One region of the Simplicispira piscis genome, then DNA from elsewhere that is predicted to be linked to it. Evidence: riboswitches for the same ligand, from Rfam matches in the RefSeq annotation. Region 1 holds a riboswitch; the other holds the start of a gene.
The links. A riboswitch is a leader RNA that binds a small molecule or an ion and turns the genes downstream of it on or off. The one in region 1 is predicted to bind glycine.
Positions count from the first base shown of each region.

Region 2: it holds a riboswitch for glycine, as region 1 does, so the genes downstream of both, gcvT (glycine cleavage system aminomethyltransferase GcvT) here and ACYVOC_RS18365 (D-amino acid dehydrogenase) in region 1, are expected to answer to the same signal.

Region 1 covers NZ_BAAGQN010000033.1:21,023-36,154, forward strand. Annotated here, with positions in the region: gene ACYVOC_RS18335 (FIST signal transduction protein) at 1-82, shown strand, start outside; gene ACYVOC_RS18340 (rhodanese-like domain-containing protein) at 195-1,358, opposite strand; gene sorT (SorT family sulfite dehydrogenase catalytic subunit) at 1,607-2,812, shown strand; gene sorU (SorU family sulfite dehydrogenase c-type cytochrome subunit) at 2,880-3,179, shown strand; gene ACYVOC_RS18355 (methyl-accepting chemotaxis protein) at 3,577-5,589, shown strand; gene ACYVOC_RS18360 (EAL domain-containing protein) at 5,663-10,057, shown strand; gene ACYVOC_RS18365 (D-amino acid dehydrogenase) at 10,270-11,574, opposite strand; glycine riboswitch at 11,664-11,771, opposite strand; gene ACYVOC_RS18370 (YXWGXW repeat-containing protein) at 11,960-12,448, opposite strand; gene ACYVOC_RS18375 (helix-turn-helix domain-containing protein) at 12,745-13,476, opposite strand; gene ACYVOC_RS18380 (MFS transporter) at 13,896-15,132, shown strand, end outside.
Region 2 covers NZ_BAAGQN010000031.1:6,923-22,054, reverse strand. Annotated here, with positions in the region: gene gcvP (aminomethyl-transferring glycine dehydrogenase) at 1-2,401, opposite strand, end outside; gene gcvH (glycine cleavage system protein GcvH) at 2,534-2,908, opposite strand; gene gcvT (glycine cleavage system aminomethyltransferase GcvT) at 3,033-4,163, opposite strand; glycine riboswitch at 4,209-4,331, opposite strand; glycine riboswitch at 4,349-4,453, opposite strand; gene ACYVOC_RS18030 (TRAP transporter large permease) at 4,460-5,737, opposite strand; gene ACYVOC_RS18025 (TRAP transporter small permease) at 5,734-6,228, opposite strand; gene ACYVOC_RS18020 (TRAP transporter substrate-binding protein) at 6,332-7,303, opposite strand; gene ACYVOC_RS18015 (Lrp/AsnC family transcriptional regulator) at 7,673-8,131, shown strand; gene ACYVOC_RS18010 (ABC transporter ATP-binding protein) at 8,250-9,044, opposite strand; gene ACYVOC_RS18005 (ABC transporter permease) at 9,142-10,026, opposite strand; gene ACYVOC_RS18000 (ABC transporter substrate-binding protein) at 10,129-11,097, opposite strand; gene ACYVOC_RS17995 (electron transfer flavoprotein-ubiquinone oxidoreductase) at 11,319-13,019, opposite strand; gene ACYVOC_RS17990 (SDR family oxidoreductase) at 13,161-13,943, shown strand; gene ACYVOC_RS17985 (acyl-CoA thioesterase) at 13,965-14,387, shown strand; gene ACYVOC_RS17980 (peroxidase-related enzyme) at 14,489-15,076, opposite strand.

The DNA.
Region 1 (15,132 bases):
TGCCGGGGGTGAGATTGCGCACCAGCATCTGTATGGCTACACCGGGGTGCTGACGGTGTTCTGCACGGGCTCCTCACCTTGAGAGCGACTCACAAAACTCCTCTGGCGTCGTTGTCGCGTCTTGTCGTACGACTCGTACTGCCTGCGACACAGTGCCTGGCCAGAACCGCTTCGCTGCGTTTTGTGATCCGCTCTTAGCTCCCCTCGGTGGGCAAGCCGTCTGCAGCCCATTCAGGCACGCCGCCGCGCAGCCAATACACCTTCTTGAAGCCCTTGCTGGCGGCGACCTTGGCGGCCTTGTACGACTTCCAGCATTCGGCTCCATTGCAGGCAAAAACCACGGGCTTGTCCTGGCTGCCCGCGGGCAGCTTGTCGAGCGCGCTGAAGTCGTCCTGCGCGGCATTGAAGGCAACGTCCTTCAGGCTTTTCTCGATATAGGCCGCCCACAGGGCGCCCTTGATACGGCGGGCCTTGAATTCCTTTTCCGTCCGGGTATCCACGAAGAGCGCGCCCTGCAGTTGCTGCGCCTCTTTGGCAGTGATCCGCTGCACCCCGGGCAGGCTGGAAGGCGTGAACAGACCCAGCTCGGCCACGCGCTGGTATTCGGCTGCGTCGGGTCGCAAGATCACCGGCGCCAGTCCCGCCTGGGTGCTGGCGCTGCCAAACCATTGGGCGAGCTTGGCGCGCACATCGGCTGGCAGGTCTTTTTTGACCACCACCGTAAAGCCGCCGGGCACAGGTTGGCTGGTGGCCAGCACTTTCGCGCTGCCGGGGTGGGCGGTGTTCCACTCAGCCCATTCATCGGCGCGCACCACGGTGGCATCGGTGGCGCCCAGCGTGATGGAGCTCAGTCCCGCCTGTGGGTGCTTCTCATGCTGCACGGTTTTGAGATCTTTGAAAGACAGCCCGGCTTCGTTGAGCATGCCCCGTGCCATGTAGGTGTAAATCGAATCCTGCTGCGGCAGGTACAACCTGCGTCCCTTCATGGCGCCAGTGTTGTCCACCTGTGGTGTGCTGACCAGCAGATATTGTTCAGACTTGTGCGTGGCGCCGATCAGCTCATACCCGCGCGGCAGTGTGGAGGCCGCCACCTGCGCAGGTCCGATGAACACGTCGTAACCCGCGCTGCGGGTGGCGCGCATCACATCGGCAAGATCTTCGCTGGTGGAAACGGTCGCCGTCAGCGAGGTGGCCTTGGACAGGCCTGACTCCATGGCGCTGCGAAGAATGGTGTGCGCCGCCTTGCGGGCCGTGGGTTCCACGGCCACGATGACCGTCAGTTGCGCGTGCACAAGCTGCGCGGCCAGCAGCAAGGCCAGGCTCGACAGAGAGTTGCGAGCAATGGATCGGAGGTTCATGGCTTTTCTCTAGCAGGGTAAAAAAACAGGCGTTACCGTGGCCGAAGCCGACAACTCTAAATGTGCTCCAGCCTAGCTTGCGAATAACGGATGTTTCCATTTTTCATTTAATTATTACAATTATTGACATTTGTCAATGTTTTGTTTTTTGCTTGAACAGTCCAGAATGGGCGCCAGCGCGCGGGCAGAAAAGCATTGCGCGTCTCTTTTTGTATTTCTCATATTCACCTCTTGCGAAGGAGCGCGCCATGAAATCCCCCCAGTCAATGCCTCGCCGCCACATGTTGGCCGGCAGTGCCGCCGCCCTTGGAACTTTGGGCCTGGCCAGCTGGACAACTGGCGCGCATGCTCAGGCCGCTGCGCCCAAACCTTTGCCCGCCTATGTCAGCTGGAAAGACCCCAAGGCGCTGATCGTGCACAGCAACAACACCATGGAAACGCGGCGTTCTTCGTTTGGCACCAGCGTGTTGACCCCGACAGACCAGTTGTATGTGCGTAATAACCTGCCGCCGCCGGATGCGTCCATTCTGGACAACCGGGATGCCTGGACCATCAGCATCGAAGGGGTGAAAACTCCACGCGAATTTACGCTGGCAGAACTCAAGACAATGGGTCTGGAAACGGTGGCTACGGTGCTGCAGTGCTCGGGCAACGGACGGGGGTTCTTCCCCAGCAAGCCCAGCGGTACGCAATGGACTGTGGGTGCTGCCGGCTGTGTGTTCTGGAGCGGCGTGCCCGTGCGTGCGGTAGTGGCCGCGCTGGGCGGGGTGGTGGATGGCGCGGTGTATCTCACCGGCACGGGCGGTGAAAAACTGCCTGAAGGCGTGGATCCGCTGACGGTACTCGTGGAGCGATCAGTGCCCGTCGCCGCTTTGGGCGACGCCATTTTGGCTTGGGAGCTCAATGGCGAGCCCATCCCTCTCGCCCATGGTGGTCCGCTGCGTCTGATCGTGCCGGGCTACCAGGGGGTGAACAACATCAAGTACATCAAGCGGCTGGCGCTGACCCCGCAGCAATCCCCGGCGCGCATCATGGCCAGCAGCTACCGGCTCTCGCCCCCCGGCACCAAGTCCAGTCCTGACCAGCGTTCGGTCTGGGAAATTGTGGTCAAGTCCTGGATCAATGGCCCCCTTTCCGAGCAAGGGCCTCTGAAGGCCGGTATGACCCAGATCCACGGTGTGGCGTTTGCCGGTACCCAGCCGCTACAAGGCGTGGAAGTCTCCGTCGACGGGGGCGCCACCTGGAGCCGGGCGCAGCTGATCGGCCCCGACCTGGGGCGTTTTGCCTGGCGCCAGTTCGTGCTGCCCGTGCGGTTGGCAGCAGGAACCCATGTGCTGGCCAGCCGGGCCACCGATGCGGCGGGCCACGCGCAGCCTGCCGAGCGCGAGGAAAACATCCGTGGCTACAACAACAACAGCTGGCGTGACCACGCTGTCACTGTGACGGTGGCCTGAAGTCATGCTGAACAAGTTTCCCTCGCGCCATGCAGGCCCTGCAGCCTGGCTGTTGTGTTCGTTTGCCATGGCTTTGCCGGTACCTGCCCTGGCGGATGACGCCGAGCTTGTGGCACGGGGGAAAGCCCTGTTCACCACCGTGAAACCCGCCTGCGCGGTCTGCCACACACTGGCTGCCGCAGGCTCTGAGGGGCAGGTGGGCCCCGTACTGGATGAGCTCAAACCAGATGCGGCCCGTGTGCTGCAGGCTTTGCAGTCTGGCCTGGGTGTCATGCCGTCTTATGCGGAGCAGCTCAGTGAAACGGACATGCGGGCCCTTGCCGCCTTTGTCTCCCACTCCACGGGTGGGGCCCCCCTGGCGCGCTGATTTTTCCGTTCGGGCAGAGTCGTTTTTTGGATGTGGGCTGTAGCACTGCGAAGGCAGTGTCACCTGTCCCATCATCACTGAGTTCGTTCGCCTGTTTGCGGTATTTACCCGCCAGGTGCTGTGCGGGCTGCTGTCCGGTTGCTGTGAATCAATAAAGCGATGCACATCGTGCAGCGCATTGCCGGATGCCGTCGGATGAAAGGGCAGGCAGACGCCTGGGCGCATATGCAACTGGTTTATAGTAACAAGTTGTGTGGCGCCAAGGATGGGCTCTGGACTGCTGCGCTTTTCGCGCGGTGGACAGTAATCCAGCCGCCATCTGGGTTACGCGCCCTGATGGGCTGTGGTGCAGCGCCTACCGGCACTGCCCGCTACCGCCTTTCCACCGGTACTTACCATGTCCTTATTGCATCGATTGAGCCTGGCCCAGAAATTCATGATCCTGGGCCTGTTGGCCTTGGTGATGGTGATCTTCCCTGCCGCGCTGTACTTGCGGCTGGCTTTTCAGGGTGCCGCCCTGGCCGAGCGTCAGGTGCAGGGCGCGCAGGTGCTGGTGGAGATCAATGGTGTGATCCAGTCCAGCCAGAAGCACCGCGGAATGTCCGCTGGCATGCTGGGAGGCAACGCGCAGCTGGAGCAGCAGCGTCCGGCAGTAGCCAGCGTGCTGGCTCAGGGCTACGACAAGGTGGATAAGGCTCTGGCATCGAACCGTGCAGCGCAGCCAACCGTTGCGCAATGGGCAGAGCGCCGCAAGGAGTGGACTGCCTTGGAGCAAAAGGTCGCCGCCAAGCAAATGCCGGCCCCTGAAAGCACCCGATTGCACACCGCATTGATCGACCAGTTGTTTTTGGTGGGCGAAGGTGTTCTCGATGGATCAGGCCTGTCGTTGGATTCCCACTTCGATACCCACATGCTGACACAGGTGGCGTTGGTCAAGGCCATGGTGCTGACAGAGCATATGGGGTTGATGCGTGCGCGGGGTGCCATGTATCTGGCGCAAGGCACGCTGCCGCCCGAAGGCCAGGCCACGCTGCAAGCCGGTTTGCGGCAGATTGACCAGGTGCAGGCGGACCTGCAGCGCCACTTGGCCAAGGCTGGCGGCGACAACGCCGTATTCCGTAAGGCTCTGGAGGGTCCTGCCCGTGCGCTGAACGAGCAGATCGGAGCGACGCTCAAAATGACCCGAGAGGGCCTGGTTGACGCGCAAACCATCACGCTGACACCCACAGCCTATTTCGACGACTTCACCCGCACCATCGACGCCATCTACAGCTTTAACGATGGCGCGGTTCGTCTGCTCAATCTGACCCTGCAGGATCGCAAAAACCAGGCACAGCAGCTGGCTTACGGCATGGTGGCGCTGCTGGGGCTGGGTGTGTTGGGGGCTGCGGCGCTGGCGCTGGCGTTTGTGCGCAGCATTACGCGCCCGGTCCAGGATGCGGTACGGCTGGCGCAGGCGGTTGCGGCGGGCGACTTGACGACCGCGGTCGAGGTGCAGGGCACGAACGAGATTGCGAGCCTGATGAATGCCCTGGTCGAAATGCAGGTGCAGCTCTCCGGCGTGGTGGGGCAGGTGCGAGAGGGTGCCCAGGCAGTGGCGAGCGCCAGCGTACAGATTGCACAAGGAAACCACGACCTGGCGTCGCGCACCGAGAGCCAGGCCAGTTCGCTGGAAGAGACAGCGGCTTCCATGGAGCAACTCAACTCCACTGTGCAGCAAAACGCGGACAACTCCCGCCAGGCCAACCAATTGGCTGCCAGCGCCAGCCAGGTCGCGGTCAAGGGCGGCGAAGTGGTGTCGCAGGTGGTCGCCACCATGCAGGGCATCAATGAGAGCTCGCGCAGGATTGCGGACATCATCGGTGTGATCGACAGCATTGCCTTTCAAACCAATATTCTTGCGCTGAATGCAGCGGTTGAAGCGGCCCGTGCGGGTGAGCAGGGTCGGGGTTTTGCCGTGGTCGCCACTGAGGTGCGCAGCCTGGCCAGCCGCTCAGCCGAGGCCGCCAAGGAAATCAAGCACCTCATCAGCGCCAGCGTGGACCGCGTCGAACAGGGTACGGCCCAGGCGGACCAGGCCGGTGCCACCATGTCCGAGGTGGTCAGCGCGATTCGGCGCGTAACCGACCTCATGGGCGAAATCAGTGCGGCCAGTACGGAGCAGAGCCTGGGCGTGTCCCAGGTGGGCGAGGCCGTTACGCACATGGACCAGGTCACGCAGCAGAATGCGGCCCTGGTCGAGGAGATGGCCGCCGCAGCGGACAGCCTGAAGTCGCAGGCGCAGCAACTGGTGGCTGGGGTCGATGTCTTCAAGCTGGGGCATGCACCGGTCGCTGCGCAGCGACCGCATTCCTCGTTTGCGCCGCGCCTGGCCGGTCCGAATCATTCTAAGGAACGGAGAAGGTTTTGAGATCCAAAGTATGTCCACCCTGACCGGGCGAGCCACAGCCAGACAGTTTTTAGCGCTGATCTGTGCGCTGGCCATGCTGTTGCCGTTGACCGGGTGGATGGTCGTGCGCATACAGGCGCCCAAGGCAGAGGCGGAGGCGTTGGCCAATATGGCCGCCATTGCGCGCCTCAAGTCCGACCAGATCGAAAACTGGCTGGGCGAGCGGCAGAAGAATGCCCAGATGCTTTCGGATGACGCGGTCTTTGCCCAGCAAGTCGTCGCGCTCCAGGTGGATCCGGCGCGCAGCACCGCACAACAGGCGGCCGTCATGCAGCGTTTTGCATTGCTGCGAACCGCCTTTGACTATGACGCCATTGATCTGCTCGATCTCGACGGCCATGTACTGGCCAGCATGGCGGCGCAAGACGGCACGCCAGAATCCCAGGGCCGCTTTGTTCCCCAACTGGTGCAGGCCGAGCAGGCCGTGCGTCTGGACCTGAACGTCGATGCCCAAGGACATGCGCAGTTGCGCTGGTTGCTGCCGGTTTATGACATCAGCAGTGCACAGCGGCGCATGGTGGCGGTGGTGCAAATGGGTATTTCGCCGGAGCGGTTCCTGTTTCCGGTCATCCAGGCCTGGCCGACCTTGAGTCCCAGCGGCGAAACTTTGCTGGTGCGCAGGGAGGGTGACGCAGCGGTGTTCATGAACGAACTGCGCCACCGCAGCGGCACCGCCATGCGCTTGCGCTTGCCTATGGCCAACGATACCTTGCCCGCAGCGGCGGCGTTGCGTGCCAGCGAGCCTGGACAGATGGCCGGCCGGGACCACCGCAATGTCGAAGTGCTCTCTGCCTTCCGGCCTGTGGCCAACACGGACTGGCACGTGGTGGCCAAAATCGACCGGGCCGAGGTGCTGCAGCCCGTGCATGTGCTGGCTTGGTGGGTCAGCGCGGTGACCACGCTCGCAGTCATCGCACTGGCATTGGTGCTGGCGCTATTTTGGCGGCAGCTGCGGCGTGCACAGCGGTTGGAGATGCTGGTTCAGAAGACCCGTTCAGACCAGTTGATGGGGCAGTTTTTTTCTCTGCCATTTATCGGCATTGCGACAGGCGATCTGTCCCATGCCCGCTGGGGGCGTTTTAACCGGCATTTTTGTAGCATCGTGGGCTTTGCGCCCGAGCAGGTTGAGCGACTGGCCTGGGCCGATCTGGTCAGCCCGGACGACCTGGTACAAGACCTGGAGGGGGTGGACCGTTTGGTGCGCGGCGACATCGAGGCCTATGCCGTGGACCGGCGCATTCGCCGGGGTGATGGTGCGCAGGCGTTTGTCAGCGTGCAGTTGCGCGTGCTGGAGCAGGATGATGGGCACAAGCAATGCATCGTGGCGCTCCAGGACATCACCCGCAGGCATGAAGACGAACTTCGGATCAAACAGCAATCACGGCTCTATGCGGCCTTGAGCGCTTGCAACCAGGCGATCGTGCAATGCTCTACGGCGCAAGCGCTTTTCGTGCGTATTTGCGAGGCCGCTGTTCCGCTGGGAGGGATGCATCTGGCCTGGATTGGCATGCGCGAACCAGGCTCGCCGGCGCTGCAATTGGTGGCTGCGCATGGAGCGGGCGCGCCGGATATGGGTGCTGATCTGGTTGTCGGCGCCGACATGCCGGGTCTGGGGTGTGCGTGGACGGCACTGCGCGAGGGCCGTGAGGTCTGGATTAACGACAGGCCAAACACCCGACCTGCCGTGGCTTTTCCCTTGCACCGGTCGGGCGAAGTGGTCGGAGTGTTTGTGCTGATCGCCGGGTCGGCCGACAGCTTTTCACCGGATGCACGCACCTTGCTTTCGCAAATGGCGTCCGATGTGGATTTCGCGCTGGACTATTTCGCCAATGAAGCGCAGCGCCAGCGGGCCGAGGAACTGCTGCGCCATTCCCAGGCGCAACTGGAGTTGGTGCTCAAAGGATCGACCGACGCCCCGTGGGAATGCCAGTTGCCAAGCCTGCAGACCGAGTTTTCTCCCCAAGGTTGGCACATGCTCGGCTATGGGGTGGACGACATGCCCCAGGGCCCCCTGCGCATCAAGGCGCTCGTCCATCCGCAGGACCTGGCGCGGATGGCTTCCTTGCAGGGGCGTTTGCTGGCATCGGAGGATAACGTGGTGGTCGAAGAGGTGCGGTTGCGCCACCGGTCCGGCCGCTATGTGCCGGTGCTGGCGCGCGGGTTTGTCTCACGCGACCCTGCCGGACGGCCCGTCCGGGTGACCGGAACCGCCATGAACCTCACCGCGCAGCACCAGACCCGGCAACTGGAAGCGCTGCGTGCTTTTGCACTGGAGCTGATTGCCAGCGAGCCCGATATCGACCAGATCCTGAGCCGTCTGGTGGGCCACTTGGAGGAGCTTTTGCCCTCTGTGCGTGGCTTGGTGTGGCTCCTGGATGAGCGTTCAGGCCAGCTGGAGCCGCAGGCGGCGCATGGCCTTGAGGGGGTGTTGGCGAAGGCGCGAGCCGTTTTTCCGGGGCATGCGCAGAACGATGTTGCTGGTGTCGTGGAGTTCAGTGGGGCGCAAGGCATTGCCCCGCTGCTGGACAATACCCCCCTGCGTTCACTGGTCCTGTCCATGGCCCACCAGGAGCGCTGGATGGATTGCACCTCGGTGCCCATCCTGACGGATTCGCGCACGGTCGTTGGCGTGCTGGACACTTTCAGCCGCCGCAAAAACGCGCTGGACCACCACGACACCACGCTGGTGGAACGGGTGAGCCACTTCATGGGGAGCGCCATCCAGCGCAAGTCGTTCGAATCACAAGGGCGCCTGGCGTCCGAGGTGTTCCAGAACAGCCACGACGGCATCATGGTGACCGATGCACACCAGAAGATCCTGCTGGTTAATCCGGCCTTCACGACCATCACCGGATTCACCTTTGACGATGTGCGGGGCCGCAACCCCCGGCTTCTGGCGTCGGGGCGCCACGACGCCGCGTTCTACGCAGCCCTTTGGCGCGCCGTACAGACCGAGGGACTGTGGCAGGGGGAGATCTGGAACAAGCGCAAGAACGGTGAGGTGTATCCGCAGTGGCTGACCATGAGCCGCATCGGCAACGCCGAGGGCGATGCCAGCCATTTCATCGCCATTTTTTCGGATGTGAGCCAGCGCAAGGCAGACGAGCAGCGTATCCGCTGGATGGCGCACTTTGACTTGCTGACGGGTCTGCCCAACCGTGCCATGCTGCGGGATCGTTTTGCCCATGACCTGTGTCTGGCCCAGCGCAGCGATGAGCCGATGGCGCTGATGTTCCTGGATCTCGATCATTTCAAGAACATCAACGATTCGCTAGGGCATGGCATTGGCGACGAATTGCTGATCGCGGTATCGCGGCGGATGCGCCAGCAGGTGCGCGAGCAGGACACCGTGTCTCGCATGGGGGGCGACGAGTTCGTGTTGGTGCTGCCGGGTACGGACGCCGATGGCGCCGCACACCTGGCGCGCAAGCTGATTGAATCGATTGCGGAGCCCCTGCAGGTGCGTGAGCACGAATTGATGGTGACCCCATCGATTGGCATTGCCATGTTTCCGGAGGATGGCCATGACCTGGACACGCTGGCGCAATACGCCGATGCGGCGATGTACCGCGCCAAGCTCGACGGGCGCAACGCCTACCGTTTCTATTCCTCCGACATGCATACGCAGGCTGCGCGCACCTTGCTGCTGGAAGGCGCACTGCGCCGCGCGCTGGAGCGTGAGCAACTGGCGCTGCATTATCAGCCGCAATGTTGCCTTCAGGATGGGCGCGTCGTGGGCGTAGAAGCCTTGCTGCGCTGGCAGCACCCGGAATTGGGCATGGTCTCGCCGGCAGAGTTCATTCCCATTGCCGAAAAAAGCGGGCTCATCTTGCCGATTGGTGAGTGGGTGCTGCGCACCGCCGTGCAGCAACTGGCCCGTTGGCAGGCCAGCGGGCTGCAGCAGATCACGATGGCAGTGAACGTGTCGGCGGTGCAGTTCCGCCACCCCAACCTGCCGGGCCTGGTGAGCCGCATCCTGGCCGAGGAGGGCGTGCTGCCCGATTGCCTGGAGCTGGAGTTGACCGAGGGCGTGGCCAGCAACGACCCCGAACGGGCCATTGCCATCATGGCGGACCTGCGGGCTCGGGGTGTGCGCATGTCGATCGACGACTTTGGCACCGGTTATTCGTCACTCAGCTACCTCAAGCGCTTCCAGGTTTGTAAGCTCAAGATCGACAAGTCCTTTGTGCAGGACATTACGGTGAATGCGGAGGACCGTGCCATCGTCTACGCCATCATCGGCATGGCCAGCAGCCTGGGGCTGCGCACGATTGCCGAAGGGGTGGAAACGCAGGAGCAGCTCGATGCCCTGCGTGCGCGGGGCTGCGATGAAATCCAGGGCTATTTTTACAGCAGGCCCTTGCCTGCACAGGAGTGCGAGCAGTTCCTGCGCGCGCACCGCCCTGCGGCGGTGCTTACGGTCGCCTGATTCCATTTCTAAACCATCCGTGTCGATGTTGCTTCGCCTTGCCGTGCTACAGCACTGTCTGCGGCTTCGCGCCCAGGAGACTGTCGGACTTGGAAATCGTCGGCTGCAAATCCAGTAAAAACTGTCCTCGCTGGGACCGATTCTCGCTTTCGACGCTCCAAGTCCGACAGCCTTCTAGACACGAATGATTTGGAAGCAGAATGAGAACGCGCTCAGGTGGCTGGCTGCAGGCGGGGCTGGCGCTGGTCTTTCATGCCAGCAAAGGCAAAGTCGACTTCTGGCACCTGGCCGCTGACGATGTCGGCCAGTGCCTTGCCCGAGCCGCAGGAATGCGTCCAGCCCAGCGTGCCGTGCCCGGTGTTGAGGAACAGGTTGCCCAGCTTGGTGCGGCCGATCAACGGCACATTGCTCGGCGTGGCCGGGCGCAAGCCCGTCCAGAACTGCGCCTGGGTGGCATCGCCTGCCCCGGGAAAAAGCTGCTCCACACGCCGCACGATGGCCTCGCAGCGGGCTGCGTTCAGGTCGCGGCCGTAGCCATTGAGTTCGGCCGTGCCTGCAATGCGCAGGCGGTCGCCCTGCTCGCTGGTGTAGCGCGAGAAGACGAGTTTGAATTCATCGTCCGTTAGGCTGACCTGGTGGGCCATGGCAGCGTCTTTCACCGGCATGGTCACCGAATAGCCCTTGGCCGGGTAAATCGGCAACGACACGCCCAGCGGTTGCGCCAGCAATGGGCTGTACGAGCCCATGGCCAGCACAAAGGCGTCGCCGCGCACCCGCTCAAAACGGCCCTCGGCGTTGGTGACTTCCACGTGGTCGATTGCATCTCCCGCCGCACGCAGCGCGGTAATGTGCTCACCCAGGCGGAACTGCACTCCGGCTTGTGCACACAGTGCGGCCAGTTCGCGCACGAACAGGTTGGCGTCGCCCGATTCATCTTCGGCGGTAAAGGTGGCGCCCGCCAGCTGCGGGCGAATGTGGGCCAGGGCGGGTTCGATGCGCACGGCCTCGTCGGCGCTGATCACCTGGCGCTCGCAGCCTAGTTGGCGCATTTGCTCGGCCGGGCCGAGGGCGCCGTCAAATTCTTTCTGGTTGGTATAAAAATGCAGGATTCCCTGGGTGCGCTGGTCGTACTGGATGCCGGTGTCGCGGCGCAGCTGCTGCAGGGCTGCGCGGCTGTAAGTGCCCAGGCGCACGATCTGCTGGATGTTGTGGCGCGTGCGTGCTGGCGTGCATTCGCGCAAAAATTGCAGGCCCCACAGCCATTGGCGCATATCGGCGCGTACGCGAAACAGCAGGGGAGCGTCTTCCTGGCCCAGCCACTGCAGCACCTTGAGCGGCGCGCTCGGGTTGGCCCAGGGCTCGGCATGGCTGACCGAAATTTGCCCGCCGTTGGCGAAGCTGGTTTCGGCGCCGGGCGTGGCCTGGCGGTCGATGACGGTCACATCGTGGCCGCGTTGTTGGAGGTAATAAGCCGAAGTGACACCGAGCAAGCCGGCGCCGAGAACGATCACGCGCATTTTTGGAGCCTTTCAGGGTTCCAGCGCTTGATGGATAAGCGGTAGCAGCTATTAAATGAATAGCATGCAGCCGGCGTGTCCGCCAAGCTGCCGCTCCCCCTGTCCTTGTGACCTGAGAGATTCACCCCCTGCCAGCATGGCGTGGGGTTTGCTCCTTCGGTGCGCCACGGTGGTGGCGGCTCTCCAGACGGCTGTGATGAAAGGTGCAGTACGGAACCTGAGCGTGTATGGGAGTTTGCGCCTTCGGTGCAGCGGACGGTGCCGCCAAGCTCTCCTGCAGTGCGCGATTCTAGGCGCGCCCGGGGCCCTGCGTGGGGTGCGCAGGGCCTTATGCCATACAACAGTTGCTTATGGAGAGGCCCAAGCGCCTCGCACGCGCAGGGTTTTATTGGCGGTACGGATTGTTGGGTTGGCGGTCGTGCCGGTTGGAAACGCCATCGCCGTCGCTGTCACGGCGGTGGGGTGGGGCGCCGCGGCTGTGTGGGGGCCGGTGCGGGGGGGCGTTGTAATGGGGCTGGCGACCGTCAGGTGTCCGGTCGTAGCGGTTGGGAATGCCGTCACCGTCACGGTCCCAGCGGCCGGGCTCCATATACCAACGCCCACCGCGCTCGCGCCACTGGGGGGCGTTGTAACGGTAACCAGGGCGGGCTTTGAGCCAGTAGCCGTCGATCCAGCGGTAGCGGTCGTGGCGCCATTCCCAGTGGCCCGGTACCCAGACCATGCCGCGCCGGGCCCGGGGCGCGGCCTCGTAGTGCACGGGGGGCGGGGCTGTCTGGATGACGATGGTGGCCGAGGTGGCCGCCTGCGCGGTGGGCGCCAGGGCGCACAGTGACAGCAGGGCGATGCTTGCGGCGGCGAGGGCGAGGCGTGCCATGGGAATACTCCTTTGAAATGGTCCCGAAAGGAACCAATGAAGGGCATTGTGTGGTGCTCTTCGTCAAGCCCGTGTAGTCGTTTGGCGAAGGCGTGTGAGCAAATGTTTCGGCGGCCTGCACCAATGCGCCAGACCGTGATGGATGTCACGCAAGGCTCTTGGTAGAGGACGGATGGGTGTCTTTGCCCTGGAGTGGCTGTATTCTGGGTAATTTTGGTGGCTAGCCCTTGCTGGTAAAGCGTAATCAGCTATCAAAAATAGAGCGTTTTGGGCTGCTCATCGGCGTTGACGCTGTCTCAACGCCGCATCTGGGCAAAGGCCTCGAACTCCCAACTGCGCAGCGCCAGCAAAAGCGTGTAGCCCTCACGTTCGTGCTCAGGCAATTTCTGGTCGGCCAGGTGTTGTTGGGCAAAGTCCTGGGCCACGCGCTGCATGCGCTCCATGAAGGCAGGAGCCAGGGAGCGGCTGATGTTGCCATGCACCAGCAGCACACCTTCGCCTGTGCCGTCAAACCCCCCTGCAAAGTAGTCCAGCAAAGCGTGCTCGCGGAAATAGTTCATCACTGGCCCGTGGGGGCGCCAGCGGAAGGTCTTGGCCAGCTTCAGGCGGTAGCGGTTCAGGGGGCGCAACTCGATGATGCCGATCCGGTCGAGCTGCACCAGGTAGCGGATGACCTCGGCCTCGGTCAGCCGGTAGGCGCTGGTCACCTGCTCCAGCGTCCACTGGCTCAGTACGCAGATGGCCATGAGCAGCAGTTTCTTGTCGGCCACCACGGCCTTCTCCTGGTCGTGCGTCAGCTCCTTGAGCAAGGGTTGCGCGTCGGCCACGCGCCGGGCGAGGTCGGCAAAGTCCAGCGCCAGGGCGCGGCAGATGGCGTCGATGCGCGAGAGCGGCATGTCGCCCTTGGCCAGCATGCGCTTGACGCTCGATTCGGCCATGCCCAACTGCCGCGCGAGGTCGGCGTAGGTCATCTGGGCGGATTTGAGTTCCTTCTTCAGGGCGGTCACGAGGTCGGCGGTGGTGCTCATGGGTATCGATTATCAATACTCCAGGTGCCATCAGTAGCTGTTTAAGCAGCTTTTTGGCGGTGTAATGGGTTGCGCTGAACACACTGCGGGGCATCGACCACTGACGGATGCGACGACCATGACCTTTTCTGTATCCCCCTCAGGTCAGTGCGCGCAGCGCCCTCTGTGCCGCCCGGTCCTGTCACGCGCTGAAATGGGCTTGCTGCTCGGCATGGCTGCGCTGCTGGCGCTGGCATGCCTCGGGCCGGTGTTGTCTGCACTTGTGACATTGCGCAACAGGAGGGTTCCAGTCATGCTGCGCGCCCCTGTGTCCGGGCAGAATCGCGCCCACATCGTCGGCGGCCTACGCTGGCTGTGCGCTTGAGGTGCGGGCAATACCAAAAAAACACAACAAACCTGTCGAGAACGAGGAGAAACGCATGAAGATCGAAAACCCCTCCGCCAGTGCTGCGCAGGCGCACGAGGACCCCAACCAGTTCGCCCTGCTGCGCCAGCGCCGTTTTGCGCCGTTCTTCTGGACGCAGTTCTCTGGTGCGGCCAATGACAACCTGTTCAAGTTTGCCTTCACGGTGATGGTGACCTACCAGATCAGCGTGTCGTGGATGCAGCCGGCCATGGCCGGACTGGTGATTGGCGCACTGTTCATCCTGCCGTTTCTGCTGTTCTCAGCCACCAGCGGTCAGCTGGCCGACAAATACGACAAGAAGCGGCTGATCCGCTTCGTCAAGCGGCTGGAGATCGGCATCATGGCGCTGGCCGCGTGGGGGTTTTTCTCGGCCAACGTACCCATCCTGCTGGGCTGCACCTTTCTGATGGGGCTGCACTCCACGCTGTTTGGCCCTGTCAAGTTCGCCTACATGCCCCAGGTGCTGACCGAGCGCGAGTTGACAGGCGGCAACGGCATGGTGGAGATGGGCACGTTCGTGGCCATTTTGTTGGGCAATGTGGCAGGCGGCCTCATCATCGCCGTACCTGACATTGGGGCCCACCATGTGGGCCTGGCCTGTGTCGGCATGGCCCTCGTGGGGCGTGTGGTGGCCGAGTTCATTCCCTCGCTGCCAGCGACAGACCCGCACCTGAAGATCAACTGGAACCCGGTCACGGAGACCTGGCGCAACCTCCAGCTGGCACGCGAAAACACCGTGGTGTTTCGCTCGCTGCTGGGCATCAGCTGGATGTGGTTTTTTGGCGCGGTGTTTCTATCGCAATTTCCCAGCCTGGCCAAAGAGGTGCTGCACGGCAATGAGCAGGTCGCTTCACTCCTGCTGGTGGTGTTTTCGATCGGCATCGGCATCGGCTCGCTGTTGTGCGAGGTGCTCTCGCGCCGCCATGTGGAGATTGGCCTGGTGCCGCTGGGGGCGATGGGCATGAGCGCTTTTTCCATCGATCTGTATTTCGCTGCCCGGGGCCTGCCCCCGGCCGAGATCATGGGCCTGGCGGCCTTTATGGACCAGGGTGCGCACTGGCGCATCATGCTCGACCTGGCGCTACTGAGCCTGTTTGCCGGCCTGTACAGCGTGCCCATGTACGCGCTCATCCAGATGCGCGCCCAGCCCACGCACCGCGCGCGCATCATTGCGGCCAACAACATCCTGAACGCGCTGTTCATGATCGCCAGTTCGCTCATCGTCGGGGCCTTGCTGGGCGCGGGCTTTA
Region 2 (15,132 bases), on a different contig from region 1:
GGTCCTTCAGGCGTGCGCTGATGTAGTTGGCAGAGAGGATGGCCGCTTCGGTGGCGGCCTGCAGGCCTTCGGCCCCCATCATGCGGATGTACATCCAGGAAATCGGCAGCACAGCGGCATTGCCCAGCGGGGCTGCGGACACAGCGCCCACGCCACCCGCCAAACCCGCCGTAGCATGGCCGGGCAGGTAAGGCACCAGGTCTTGCACCACGCACACGGGGCCTACGCCGGGGCCGCCGCCGCCGTGCGGGATGCAGAAGGTCTTGTGCAGGTTCAGGTGGCTCACGTCACCGCCAAATTCGCCGGGGGCGGCCACACCAACCAATGCATTCATGTTGGCGCCGTCTACGTAGACGCGGCCACCATGCTGGTGCACCAGTTCGCACAGTTCTTTGACCTGCGTTTCAAACACGCCGTGCGTGCTGGGGTAGGTGATCATCATGCAGGCCAGCTGTGCGCTGTACTGCTCGCATTTGGCCTGGAGATCGGCCATGTCCACGTTGCCGTTGTCGTCGCACTTGGTCACCACCACCTGCATACCCACCATCTGCGCACTGGCAGGATTGGTGCCGTGCGCGCTGCTGGGGATCAGGCAGATGTTGCGATCGTTGTGGCCCTGGGCTGCATGCCAGGCCTTGATGGCCAGCAGCCCTGCGTATTCACCTTGACTGCCCGCATTGGGCTGCAGGCTCACGCCGGCATAGCCTGTGGCCTGGCACAGCCAGGCGCTCAGCTGCTCGTCCAGAAGGCGGTAGCCCTCCAGCTGGTGGGCCGGTGCGAAGGGGTGCACGTTGGCAAACTCGGGCCAGGTGATCGGAATCATCTCGCTGGTCGCGTTGAGCTTCATGGTGCATGAACCCAGCGGAATCATGCAGCGGTCCAGCGCCAGGTCCTTGTCCGACAGCTGGCGGATATAGCGCAGCATGGCCGTCTCAGAGTGGTGCGTGTTGAACACCGGGTGCGTGAGGTAGGGGCTGGTGCGGCGCAGCGCGCTGGGGATCAGCGACTCCACGCCCTGTTCAAAGGCGTCGAAGCTGGGCAGTGCCTGGCCGTCTTTGGCGAAAATCTTCCACAGCAGCGCGATGTCTTCGCGCGTGGTGGTTTCGTCCAGCGAGATGCACAGGTAATTTTCGAAGTAAATGCGCAGGTTAACGCCCATCTGTACTGCGCGAGCAGCTATTGTTTTGGTAGCACCATCGGTTTTCAGGCTGACGGTATCAAACGTGGCCTGTGCCCGCACTGGGGCGCCCAATTGCTCCAGGCCCTTGGTCAGGATGGCGGTGTAACTGGCGACCCGTTGCGCGATGCGGCGCAGGCCTTGCGGGCCGTGGTACACGGCGTACATGCTGGCGATTACTGCAGGCAGTACTTGCGCGGTGCAGATGTTGCTGGTGGCTTTTTCGCGGCGAATGTGCTGCTCGCGGGTCTGCAGTGCCAGGCGGTAGGCCGGCTTGCCATGGACGTCCACGCTGACGCCCACCAGGCGACCGGGCATGGAGCGTTTGAAGTCGTCGCGGCAGGCCATGTAGGCTGCGTGCGGGCCGCCCGCACCCATGGGCATGCCAAAGCGTTGTGTGGTGCCCACCACAATGTCGGCGCCCCACTCACCGGGCGGGGTGATGAGCGTGAGGGCCAGCAGGTCGGCGGCGGCAATGAAGGCGGCCTGTTTGCCATGGGCCTTTTCCACGTCGGCGCGCAAGTCGTCGATGCGGCCGCTGGTGGCGGGGTACTGGGCCAGCACGGCAAAGTACTCGCCTTCCAGGGCGGCGTTCCATTCCTCCAGCGAGTTGGCCAGCACCACCTCAATGCCCATGGGGGCGGCACGGGTCTGGATGACCTCAATGGTTTGTGGATGGGCATCGCCCGCCACGATGAAACGGTGGCTTTTGCTTTTGACCGAGCGCTTGGCCAGCGTCATGGCCTCGGCGGCGGCCGTGGCTTCGTCGAGCATGGAAGCGTTGGCAATGGGCATGCCGGTAAGGTCGCACACCATGGTCTGGAAGTTGACCAGGGCCTCCATGCGGCCCTGCGAAATTTCGGCCTGGTAGGGCGTGTAGGCCGTGTACCAGGCGGGGTTCTCCAGGATGTTGCGCAAGATCACGCCGGGCGTGTGCGTACCGTAGTAGCCCTGGCCGATGAAACTTTTGAGGACCTGGTTGCGTGATGCAATCGCCTTGAGCTCGGCCAGCGCCGCAGCTTCCGATGCCGGGGGCGGCACATCCATGGCGCGGCTGCGCGCGATGGAGCGCGGCACGATGGAGTCGATGAGTGCGCGGCGCGAGGCCTCGCCGATCACCGACAGCATGTGCGCTTCATCGGCCGCATCGATGCCAATGTGGCGGGGCAGAAACTCGGTGGTGTTTTCGAGTGCGGACAAGGGCAGGGCGGCAGGCATCTGCATGGCGGGAACCAGTCTGAAAGGCTATTAAAAAGAGAGCATCTTGCGCTTGTTTCTAAAAGAATTCAGGCACTTTATATTTTGAAAGTGCCTGAATTCAAGCGCGAACTGCTATGGTTTTTGTTGTCGTGACGCTCAGGCGCTGGCGGCAAAGCTCGAATAGGCGGTCTCGTCCATCAGGGTGTCGAGCTGCGACGGGTCCGACAGCTTGACCTTGAAGAACCAGCCAGCGCCCAGCGGGTCGGTGTTGGCCAACGAGGGGTCGGCGCGCAGGGCCTCGTTCACTTCCACCACTTCGCCCGCGACGGGAATGTAGATGTCGGCAGCGGCCTTGACGGACTCGACCACACCGGCCACGTCACCCTGGGCAAAGCTGGCGCCCACGGCGGGCAGATCGACGAAAACAACGTCACCCAGGGCATCCTGGGCGTGCACGGTAATGCCCACCACGGCGGCGTTGGTGTCGGCAATGTTGATCCACTCGTGGTCTTTGGAAAATTTGACGGTCATGGGATGTCTCCTGGAAAGATGATGGAAAGGGGAATGTAGCCGCTGCTTATTCCATTTCTAAATCAAGCGATGACTTTGTCGGCTTCGCGTATTCGATTGATTGAAAAACGGAATGCCCTGGCGGTCAGCCGCGGTAATAGCGTGTGGGAACGAAAGGTGTGGTGCTGACCTTCATGGGCACGGGCTTGCCGCGCACCATGGCAAAAATCTCGGTTCCTGTCGCGGTGTAGTCCGGGCCGACGTAAGCGATGGCTATGGGTTGATTGAGCGAAGGGCTCAGCAGCCCACTGGTCACCTGGCCGATCTCCTGACCGTCCATGTTTTCCAGTACGGCGGGCTCGCGCACTGGCACGCGCTCAGTGGCGACCAGGCCGACGCGCTTGCGCGTGAGGCTGGCGGGGTTGTCCAGTTGCGCCAGCACCTTGTCGGCGCCCGGGAAGCCCCCGGCGCGTGCGCCGCCGGTGCGCCGCACTTTTTGTATGGCCCAGTTCAAGCCTGCTTCCACGGGGGTGGTGGTGGTGTCCATGTCGTTGCCATACAGGCACAGCCCCGCCTCCAGGCGCAGCGAGTTGCGTGCGCCCAGGCCAATGGGCTTGACCTCGGGTTGCGCCAGCAGGGCGCGGGCCAGGGTTTCGGCCTGCGTGGCGGGCACGGAGATTTCAAAGCCGTCCTCGCCGGTGTAGCCGCTGCGGGTGACAAAGCAGGTGCAGCCTGCAATGGTGAAGTTGCCCCCCGTCATGAACACCAGTTGCTCCACGCCGGGTGCCAGGCGGGCCAATGCCGTGGCGGCCTGCGGGCCTTGCAGGGCGAGCAGGGCGTGGTCGGGCATGGGGACCACCTGGCAGCGCATGCCGATGCGTTCCTGGAGGTGGGCAATGTCGCCCACCTTGCAGGCGCCGTTGACGATGACGAAGATCTCGCCATTGCCTTTGTTGAAGAACATCAGGTCGTCGATGATGCCGCCCTCGTCATTGAGCAGCAGGCCGTAGCGCTGTTTGCCCACGGGCAGGTCGATCACGTCCACCGGCATCAGGGTCTCGAATGCGGCAGCGGCATCGCGCCCCACCAGGTGCAGCTGGCCCATGTGCGACACATCGAACAGGCCCGCGGCCTGGCGGGTGTGCAGATGCTCGGCCATCAGGCCTGCGGGGTACTGCACGGGCATGGAATAACCGGCAAAGGGCACCATGCGGGCGCCCAGTTCGATGTGCAGTGCGTTGAGCGGCGTGGTGAGCAGGGGGGCGGTGGCAGACATGGCGGACTCCGGGGCAAATAGGGGCCACAGCCCATGGGGCTGCGGGATTTGCCTGCTGTCCGCTTTACCTGAGAGATTCGCCGCAACGCCCTGGCTGGCCGTGCGGTTTGCTCCTTCGGTGGATGGCCTGCACCTGGGGCGCGGACATCTCTCTCCAGCTAGGGTACGCCGGCATCGTTGCGGGCGTTTGTCAGTCCTTTTGCCTGAGCGTTCGGCGGGGGCCTGCGCCTTCGGCGGCGCCGCTCGTGCTTCGTGGTGAAGTGCGGGGCGCTCTCTCCTGACCGGGCGAATTCTACCTATTTTGCATAGACGATATCGCGCAAACTCAGCGAAATCGACGGAAAGTACGTGATGAGCAGTAGGCAGCCCAGGATCACCAGCACGAACGGCAGCAGGCTCCCGACGATGCGGTCCAGCGAGATGCGTGCCACGGTGCATGCAGCAAACAGGTTCACGCCAAAGGGCGGCGTAACCATGCCCAGCGCCAGGTTCACCACCATGATCAGGCCGAAATGCACCGGGTCCACACCAAAATGCTGGGCCACGGGCGCCAGGATGGGCGCCAGCACAATGATGGCTGCGCTGGTCTCGATAAACATGCCGATGAAGAACAGCGCCGCGTTCACGCCCAGCAGAAACAGCGCAGGTGACTGCAGCACCGCTTCGAGCCAATGACCAATGGCGTCGGGGACGCCCGCGCGGGTGATGAGAAAGGCAAACAGGCCCGCGTTGGCGATGATGAACATGATCACCGAAGACGAAATGACCGAACGCCGCAGCACGGCCGCCAGGCTTTTGATGCCGATTTCCCGGTAAATCAACACCCCCACCACCAGCGCATAGAACACCGCCACGGCCGAGGCCTCAGTGGGCGTGAAAACGCCGCCGTAGATGCCGCCCAGGATGATGACGGGCATGAAGAGTGCCCAGCCCGCCTGCAGCGTGGCGCGGCCCAGCGGCATGCGGCCTTCGCCATCGTTCTTGCCCCAGCCCTTCCACTTGCAATACGCCCAGACGAACAGCATCAGCGCGCCGCTGATCAAGAGGCCTGGGCCAAAACCGGCGATGAACAGCTCGCCGATCGACACCTCGGCGCTCACGCCGTACAGGATGAGCGGAATCGACGGCGGGATGATCACGCCCAGCTCGGCGCTGGTGGCCTGCAGGGCGGCGGCATAGCTGGTCGGGTAGCCGTGCTTGATGAGCGCCGGGATCAGGATGGCTCCAATGGCAAAGGTGGTGGCCACCGACGAGCCCGAAACGGCGGCAAAAATCATGCACGTGAGCACGCAGGTCATGGGCAAGCCGCCTTGCACACCGCCCACCAGGCTTTTGGCAAACTCGACCAGTCGGCGTGAGATGCCGCCTGCTTCCATCAGGTTACCGGCCAGGATGAAGAAGGGAATGGCCGCCAACGGAAACTTGTTGATGGCGCCAAACATCTCCTTGACGGAGATGAGCATGTGGGCGTTGGACGCCTGGATGCCGAGGATGGATGCCAGCCCAATCGACACCGCAACGGAGATGGTGAGCGCAAAGCACAGCACCATGGTGGAGATCATGACAACGCTCATTGCGCGGTCTCCAGTTCCATGCGGCGCGGGTCGATCAGGTTGCCCACAATGCCCAGGGCGCTGAACACGCCACCCACTGGGAGTGCCACATAGGCCCAGAACATCGACAGCGACTCCAGGCCCGCCATGGTCTGCACGCGGCCGCGCAATGCGTAGTCCCAGCCCCACCACACGATGATGGCAATGAGCATGAGCGCTGCCAGCGCCACCACACCATCGAGCACACGGCGCAGGCGCGGCGGGCTCCAGCGGTAAAGCACATCCACACTCACCATGGCCCCTTGGCGGAAGGCCGTGGGGATGGCCAGAAACACCATCCAGATCAGGCTGAAGCGGATCAGTACCTCGGTCCACTCGGCTGGCTGCTCCAGCACGAAGCGCATGATGATCTGGAACATGCCCAGCGCAGCCGCCAGGACCAGCATGGCGCAGGCACACCACAGGGAAAGGGCACTGGTCCAGCGCTCAAAGGTCAGGAAGGCGGTTTTCATGGGGCGCAGTCGCCAGGTTCGCAGTCGGTGTCGTGATTTCAAATGAAAACGCCCGTTATCTTAATAGATACGGGCGCTAATTGCTACAATAAATGTAGCTAAATCACTTGTAGTTGCGGATTTTGTCCAGGTTGGCCTTGCCGAACTGCTTTTCAAACTCGGCGTTCACGGGCGCCAGTGCAGCGACAAACTTGGCTTTGTCGATGTTGTCGATCACGGTCATGCCCTTGGCGCGCAGATCGGCCACGCCCTTGGAATCGTCCTCGTCCACGCGCGCGCGGTTCGCTTTCGTGCCTTCCTTGGCCGCATCGAGGAAGGCCTGCTTGTCGGCCGCCGAGAGCTTGTCGAATGACGCCTTGTTCATCAGGAAGATGCAGGGCGAATACACGTGCCCGGTCAGCGTGAGGTGCTTTTGTACCTGGTCGAACTTGGCCGAGATGATGACCGGCAGCGGGTTCTCTTGCCCATCGACCGTGCCCTGCTGCAGCGCGGTGAAAACTTCCGGGAAGGCCATGGGGGTGGTGATAATGCCAAAACCCTTGTAGGCGGCGATGTGCACCGGGTTCTCCATGGTGCGCATCTTCAGGCCCTTCAAGTCCTCGGGCGTGTTCACATCACGCTTGCTGTTGGTCATGTGGCGGAAACCGTTTTCCGCCCAGGCCAGCGCCTTGAAGCCCTTGGCGTCGAACTTGGTCAGCATTTCCTGGCCGATGGGGCCGTCAAGCACGGCGCGCGCGTGCGCCTTGTCGCGGAACAGGAAGGGCACGTCGAGGATTTTGGCCTCCGGCACGAAGTTGGGCACCGGGCCGGTGGAGCTGAAAGCCAGCTCCTGCGTGCCCAACTGCACCGCCTCGATCGACTCGCGCTCGCCGCCCAGGGCGCCGTTGTAGAAGGTCTGTACCTTGTAGCGACCGCCGGTGCGTTTTTCCACTTCCTTGGCAAAGACGTCGATGGCGACACCCTGGTGCGAGTTCTGCGCGGTCGAGATACTGATGCGCATGGTGGTCTGCGCGGCAGCGGCGGCCACAAAGCCGAGCGCAAGGCTCAGGCCGACGACGAGTTTGGTCAGTTGCATGGTGTCTCCTGTGGGTGGTGGGCGATCGCTTGAGGTCAGAGGGGCGAATGCGCTCCTGCTTCTCGCAAATTATGGTGCTGCAGCATCGCGGCGGGCATCGGGGTTTATGCGGTAAGCGTGCTTATTAACTTGCAGAAACCTGTCTGCAAGGCGCAGGGTTCTTGGCTGCGCGCCCGGCCCCGAAATGCCAAGGGCCCCGTGCTGGCGATAACCAGCCGGGGCCTTGTCAGTTCGTGCACTCCGGTAAGAGCGCCTTGATGTAAGAAGTATGCGCCGTGGGGCGAAGATGAATTTGCTGAAATCGGGCCATTCGCGCATATTTGCAGAATATTTTTCTGCAAATATAAGTTTTGCTGAATAATCAGGCCGATGGATCGACTGGATAGAAAAATTCTCGCTGTGCTGCAGGGCAATGCACGCGCCAGCCTGCAAGAGATCGGCCAGGCCGTGGGCCTGAGCCCGTCGCCGTGCTGGGGGCGCATCAAGAAGATGGAGGAGGCCGGTGTCATCCAGGGCTACACGGTGCGGATCAACCCACAGTCGCTGGACCTGGCCGACACGGTGCTGGTGCAGGTCACGCTCGACAGCCATTCCGACAACACGCTGGAGAAGTTTGGCGAAACCCTGGCCAGTATTCCCGAGGTGATCGAGGCGCACCTGGTCTCGGGCGACTACGACTACCTGCTGCGCATCGTGGTCAAGGACACGCGTGACTACGAGCGCCTGCTGCGCGAGAAGCTCTACAAGATCAAGGGCATACGCCACAGCCGCTCCAGCTTCGTGCTGCGCACGCTCAAAAAAGCCGACCTGCCGCTGTTCTCTGATTGAACCTGTTTGAGGCCTAATCGGCCTCTAGCGCTTGCTGGTAAAGCGTCAGCAGCTATTAATTTAGATATTTAAGATCAACCTGCAGCCCCGGGACAGACCGCAGAAGGGAGCCACGGGTTCAGCCCAGCAGCAGGGCGTCATCGGCGAGCTTTTCGCCGCGCACTTTTTCGAACATCCTGAGCAGGTCGGGCACGTCCAGGCGCTTGCGCTCCTCGCCCGATACGTCGAGCACCACCTGGCCCTGGTGCAGCATGACGGTGCGTTCGCCCACGTCGAGGGCCTGGCGCATGCTGTGCGTGACCATCATGGTGGTGAGCTGGTTCTCGGCGACGATGCGCGAGGTCAGCTGCAGCACGAAGTCGGCGGTGCGCGGGTCGAGCGCGGCGGTGTGTTCGTCAAGCAGCAGGATGCGTGAGGGCTGCAGCGCCGCCATCAGCAGACTCACGGCCTGGCGCTGGCCGCCCGAGAGCAGGCCGATGCGGTCGGTGAGGCGGTTTTCCAGTCCCAGGCCGAGCGTGGCCAGGCGCGCGCGGAAGGTCTCGCGCAGCGCGGCCTTGACGGCGCTGCGCAGGCCGCGCAGCGTGCCGCGCTGCTGCGCCAGGGCCATGTTTTCCTCGATGGTGAGGTCTTCGCAGGTGCCGGCCATGGGGTCCTGGAACACACGCGCCACGCGCGATGCGCGCGCCCACACGGGCTGGCGCGTCACGTCCATGCCGTCGATGGTGATGGTCCCGCTGTCCACGCCCAGGTCGCCCGAGATGGCGTTGAGAAAGGTGGACTTGCCGGCACCGTTGGAGCCGATCACGGTGACGAATTGCCCGGCGGGAATGTTCAGCGACATGCCGCGCAAGGCGCGCGTTTCTATTGGTGTGCCGGGGTTGAAGGTGATTTCGAGGTTTTGGGCGCTCAGCATGGTGCGTTTCCTATTCTTTGCCCGTGGGGCTTCGCTTTACCGGCGATACGCGGGACTGGCGCGGCGCAGCCGGTTACTCAGGGGGGTGTGCTTCATTTCAGCGGCGTTTGGCCAGCTTGCGCTTGATCTGCGGGATGATCAGCGCGATGGTGACGAGCACGGCGGTGACCAGGTTCAGGTCTTGCGCCTTGAGGCCGATGAAGTCGCTGTTGAGCGCCAGAGCGATGAAGAAGCGGTAGACGATGGCGCCGATGACGACGGCCAGCGTGGCGTAGATCAGGCGGCGCGAGGGCAGGATGCTCTCGCCCACAATGACGGCGGCCAGGCCGATGACGATGGTGCCGATGCCCATGGAAATGTCGGAGCCGCCCTGCGTCTGGGCAAACAGCGCGCCGGCCAGGCCCACCAGGGCGTTGGAGACGGCCATGCCGAGCAGCACCATGGCGCCGGTGTTCACGCCCTGCGAGCGCGCCATGCGCGCGTTGGAGCCGGTGGCGCGGATCGCCAGGCCCCGCTCGGTGGCGAAGAACCAGTCGAGTGCCAGCTTGGCGGCGATGACGATGACGGCCAGCAGCAGGGGGCGCGCCACATAGTCTTCCATGCCCTCGGGCTGCAGCAGGGTGAACAGGGTGGTGTCATTGATCAGCGGCACGTTGGGCCCGCCCATGATGCGCAGGTTGATCGAGTACAGCGCGATCATCACCAGGATGCTGGCCAGCAGGTCCATGATCTTGAGCCGAACGTTGAGCCAGCCCGTGAGCAGGCCTGCGGCGGCAGCGGCGGCCATGGCGGCCAGGGTGGCCAGGTAGGGGTTGGTGCCGTGGGAGATCAGGATGGCGCAGACGGCGCCACCGAGCGGAAAGCTGCCGTCCACGGTCAGGTCGGGAAAGCGCAGCAGCCTGAACGAAATGAACACGCCCAGCGCCACCAGGCTGAAAATCAGGCCGATTTCAATGGCGCCAAGCAAGGAAAAGAGAGACATGGGCAGCAGGGCAGTGGGTGAAAAGAAAGCAGGAGCCACGCGGTGCATGGCTCCTGCAGCGGGGCTTTGCAAAGGTTGCAGCCCCTGGGTGCGGTCAATGGATTACTGAACGACCTGGGCCGCTGATTTGATCAGCGCGTCAGACAGCTTCACGCCCTGCTTTTCGGCGGCGCCGGGGTTCACGAAGAGTTCCATCTTGGTACTCACTTCGGGCTTGATGTCGCCGGGCTTTTCGCCCTTCAAGATGCGCGCCACCATGCGGCCGGTTTGCTCGCCCAGGTCGCGGTAGTTGATGCCAAAAGCGGCAATGGCGCCGCGCTTGACGCTGTCGGTGTCCGAAGCCACCAGCGGGATCTTGGCTTCCTGGCCGACCTTGACCAGCGCTTCATAGGCCGAGACCACGTTGTTGTCGGTGTTGGTGTAGATCACGTCGACCTTGCCGATCAGGCTGCGCGCGGCGCTGCCCACGTCGACCGAGCGCGGCGCGGCCGCTTCGACCAGCGTCATGCCCAGCTTGGGCAGGAGCTCCTTCATCTGCTTGACCACGACCACCGAGTTGGCTTCGCCGGGGTTGTAGACCATGCCCACGCGCTTGGCGTTGGGCACGACCTGCTTGACCAGGTCCATCTGCTTGTCGAGCGCCAGCAGGTCGGACACGCCGGTCACGTTGGTTTTGGAGGCATCCCAGTTGGGCACCAGCTTGGCGGCGACAGGGTCGGTCACGGCCGAGAACACCACGGGTACGGACTTGGTGGACGCGATCACGGCCTGGGCCGAGGGCGTGGCGATAGCGACGATGGTATCGGGCTTGTCCCCCACGAACTTGCGCGCGATCTGCGCGGCCGTGCCGGTGTTGCCTTGGGCGCTCTGGTACTGCCACTTCAGGTTCTTGCCCGATTCGAAGCCCGCATCCTTGAGAGCGGCCTGCACGCCATCGCGCACGGCGTCCAGCGCGGGGTGTTCGACGATGGCCGTCACAGCGACCGATTTCTGCTGGGCATGGGCGGGTGCTACCACCGCCATCACAGCCAGGGCCAGTGCGCCCAGGGGTGCCCAAGACATTTGCTTCATTGCTATCTCCAACCTTGCTATCGTTGTTTCCTGTTTGTCGTAAAGAAGGCCGACGCAGGAGGGTCGCCGGGCCTCGTGGGGAAGTCTACTGCAGCGCAGCATTGCCCTGGTCTTGGGGGGCTCTGTGCTGTTGTAAGCACTCGGCGTTATCTGCTGCGGTCATTTCTGCATAAAAAAGGGCCTGCAACGCAGGCCCCTATTGCGCAAAGCGCTATGGTTTTTTACATGCCCGAGTAGTTCGGTCCACCGCCGCCTTCGGGTGTGACCCACACGATGTTCTGCGTCGGGTCCTTGATGTCGCAGGTCTTGCAGTGCACGCAGTTCTGCGCGTTGATCTGCAGGCGCTGCGCGTTGCCGCCCTTGGCTTCGTCGGGCACGAACTCGTACACACCAGCGGGGCAATAGCGGGCTTCGGGCCCGGCGTACTTTGCCAGGTTGATCTGGACCGGCACGCTGGCATCCTTGAGCGTGAGGTGCGAAGGCTGGTTTTCAGCGTGGTTGGTGTTGCTGATGAACACGCTCGAGAGCCGGTCGAAGGTGAGCTTGCCGTCGGGCTTGGGGTAGACGATGGGCTTGCACTCGCTGGCCGGCTTGAGGTAGGCGTGGTCGGGCTTGTCGCGGTGCAGCGTCCATGGAATATGGCCGCGCAGCACGAAATGCTCGAAACCGTTCATCAGCGTGGCCGTGGTCAGGCCGTATTTGAACCAGTTCTTGAAGTTGCGGTCTTTGTTCAGCTCGGTGTGCAGCCAGCTGGCCTCGAAAGCCTTGGGGTAGGCGCTCAGTTCGTCGTGCTGGCGACCGGCCACGATGGCATCAAACGCGGCTTCGGCGGCCAGCTTGCCGGTCTTGATGGCTGCGTGGCTGCCCTTGATGCGGCTGACGTTCAGGTAGCCGGCATTGCAGCCCACCAGCGCACCGCCCGGGAACACTGTCTTGGGGAGCGAGTTGATGCCGCTGGCGTTGATGGCGCGCGCGCCATACGACAGGCGCTTGGCCGTGATTTCGCCCTGGGCGTTTTCGAAGTAGTAGCGGACGTTGGGGTGCGTCTTCCAGCGCTGGAATTCTTCGAACGGGCTCAGGTAGGGGTTGGTGTAGCCCAGGCCGGTGACAAAACCCACAGCCACCTTGTTGTCCTCCATGTGGTACATGAAGGCGCCGCCATAGGTGCTGCTGTCCATGGGCCAGCCGGCGGAGTGCATGACAAAGCCGGGCTGGTGGCGGGACGGGTCGATTTCCCACAGCTCCTTGATGCCGATGCCAAAGCTTTGGGGGTCGCGGTTTTCATCGAGCTTGTAGCGTGCGATCAACTGCTTGCCCAGGTGGCCGCGCGCGCCTTCGGCAAACACGGTGTACTTGGCGTGCAGTTCCATGCCCAGCTGGAAGTCGCCCGTGGGTTCACCTTCCTTGCCCACGCCCATGTTGCCGGTGGCCACGCCCTTGACGGCGCCTTGTTCGTTGTAGAGCACCTCGGCGGCGGCAAAACCGGGGAAGATTTCCACGCCCAGGGCCTCGGCCTGCTCGGCCATCCATTTGCTGACGTTGCCCAGGCTGACGATGTAGTTGCCGTGGTTGTGCGCAAATGGGGGCAGCACCATGTTGGGCACACGAAAGCCCGAGCGCTCGCTCAGGAACATGTAGGCGTCTTCGGTCACTGGCTGGTTCAAAGGCGCGCCGCGCTCTTTCCAGTCAGGAATCAGCTCGGTCAAAGCCTTGGGGTCCATGATGGCGCCCGAGAGGATGTGCGCGCCGGGTTCCGAGCCTTTTTCGAGCACCACGACCGAGACATCCTGGCCGCGTTCAGCCGCCAACTGCTTGAGGCGGATGGCCGTGGCCAGGCCACCGGGGCCACCGCCCACGACCACCACGTCGTATTCCATGGCTTCGCGCGGACCAAATTGAGCGAGGATTTCTTCGTTTGTCATGTGCTTCTCGTCGGGCATTTGATAATGGGATGATTTTCTACAAACAGGGGCCGTAATCCCTGTCCGTCGTGCGACTGATTGTATTCACGGAATATGGACAATCGAACGACCGTTCTTTTTTGTTCAGTGGAGAGACTCTAAATGGCCTACAGCATCGATTTGTCCGGACGTGTGGCGTTTGTTACCGGGGCTTCCAGCGGCCTGGGCGCACAGTTTGCCCGAACCCTGGCCCGTGCCGGTGCCGGTGTGGTGCTCGCCAGCCGCCGCATTGAAAAGCTCAAGGAACTGCGCGCGCGCATCGAGGGTGAGGGCGGCGACGCGCATGTGGTGGAGCTGGATGTGACCGACCATGACTCCATCAAATCTGCCGTGGCACATGCCGAGACTGAAATGGGCTCCATCGACATCCTGGTCAACAACTCGGGCGTGAGCACCACGCAGCGCATCCAGGACGTGACACCCGACGACTATGACTTCATCTTCGACACCAACGTGAAGGGTGCCTTCTTTGTGGCGCAGGAAGTGGGCAAGCGCATGCTGGCCCGCTCGCGCGGCGCCGCACCCGGCAGCTTTACTGGCGGGCGCATCATCAACATCGCCTCGATGGCGGGTCTGAAGGTGCTGCCGCAGATCGGTGCCTACTGCATGAGCAAAGCAGCGGTGGTGCAAATGACCAAGGCCATGGCGCTGGAATGGGGGCGCTTTGGCATCAATACCAACGCCCTGTGCCCGGGCTACATCGACACCGAGATCAATCACGACCACTGGCGTACCGAGCAGGGCCAAAAGTTGATCGCCATGCTGCCGCGCAAGCGCGTCGGGCAGCCGCAGGATCTCGACGCCCTCATCGTCATGCTGGCCAGCGACCAGAGCCACTTCATCAACGGCGCGGTCATTGCTGCGGACGATGGTTTTGCAGTGTGATTTTTGCGGGAGGCGCTGGTTGTGAAGATTGAAATTCCCGAGAAAAAGAAGCTGGTGTTTGAGATGAGTCTCCCCATCCGCTGGGGTGACATGGATGCCATGGGACACGTGAACAACACCGTGTATTTCCGCTACATGGAAACGGTGCGTATCGAGTGGATGCGTGCCGTGGGCTGCAACCCCGATCCGCAGGGCCAGGGGCCGGTGATCGTCAACGCCTTTTGCAATTTCTACAAGCAGCTGGAATACCCCGGCGATGTGTTGGCAAAGATGTATGTGAGCGACCCCGGGCGCACCACGTTCGAAGCCTGGTGCACGCTGGAGCGCAGCGACCAGCCGGGCGTGGTGTACGCCGCAGGTGGGGCCACCACCATCTGGGTGGACTTTCCGCAGCAAAAAGCCATGACCCTGCCGGACTGGATGCGGGCGCTGGTGACGGCCTGAAGCGCACTTGCGGCGGGCAAGCGCAGCGTTACTATAAATTCAAGCTAAATTAGCCTCTAGCGCTTACCCAGTGGGCGCTGGCAGCTATCAATACAGGAGTTTCACTTCTGCCGTGGCATCCGTCCCATCAGGTAGAACTCGGGGTTGGGCTGCATGCCGGCAAAGCTGGCCATGCGGTTGCTGAGGCCAAAAAATGCGGTAATGGCGGCGATGTCCCAGATGTCTTCGTCGTCAAAGCCATGCGTGTGCAGCGGCTCGAAATCGGCGTCGCTGATCTCATGCGACTGTTGGCAGACTTTCATTGCAAAGTCGAGCATGGCGCGTTGGCGCGGGGTAATGTCGGCCTTGCGGTGGTTGACCGCCACCTGGTCGGCCACGAACGGCTTTTTCTCATAGATACGCAAAATGGCGCCGTGCGCCACCACGCAGTACAGGCACTTGTTGGCGGCGCTGGTGGTGGTGACGATCATTTCGCGGTCGCCCTTGGTGAGGTTGCTGGTGCGGCCGGCGCTTTCGGGCTCCATCAGCGCGTCGTGGTAGGCAAAGAAGGCGCGCCATTCGGCCGGGCGGCGGGCAAACCCCAGAAATACGTTGGGGATGAAGCCGGCCTTTTCCTGCACTGCCAGCACTTTGGCTTGGATGTCTTCAGGCAGGGTATTGAGATCGGGAACGGGGTAGCGTGTGCTCATGGGATTCTCCTCGGTTTCATGGGGGCGATGAATGATACGTGCGCAGACCTTATGCC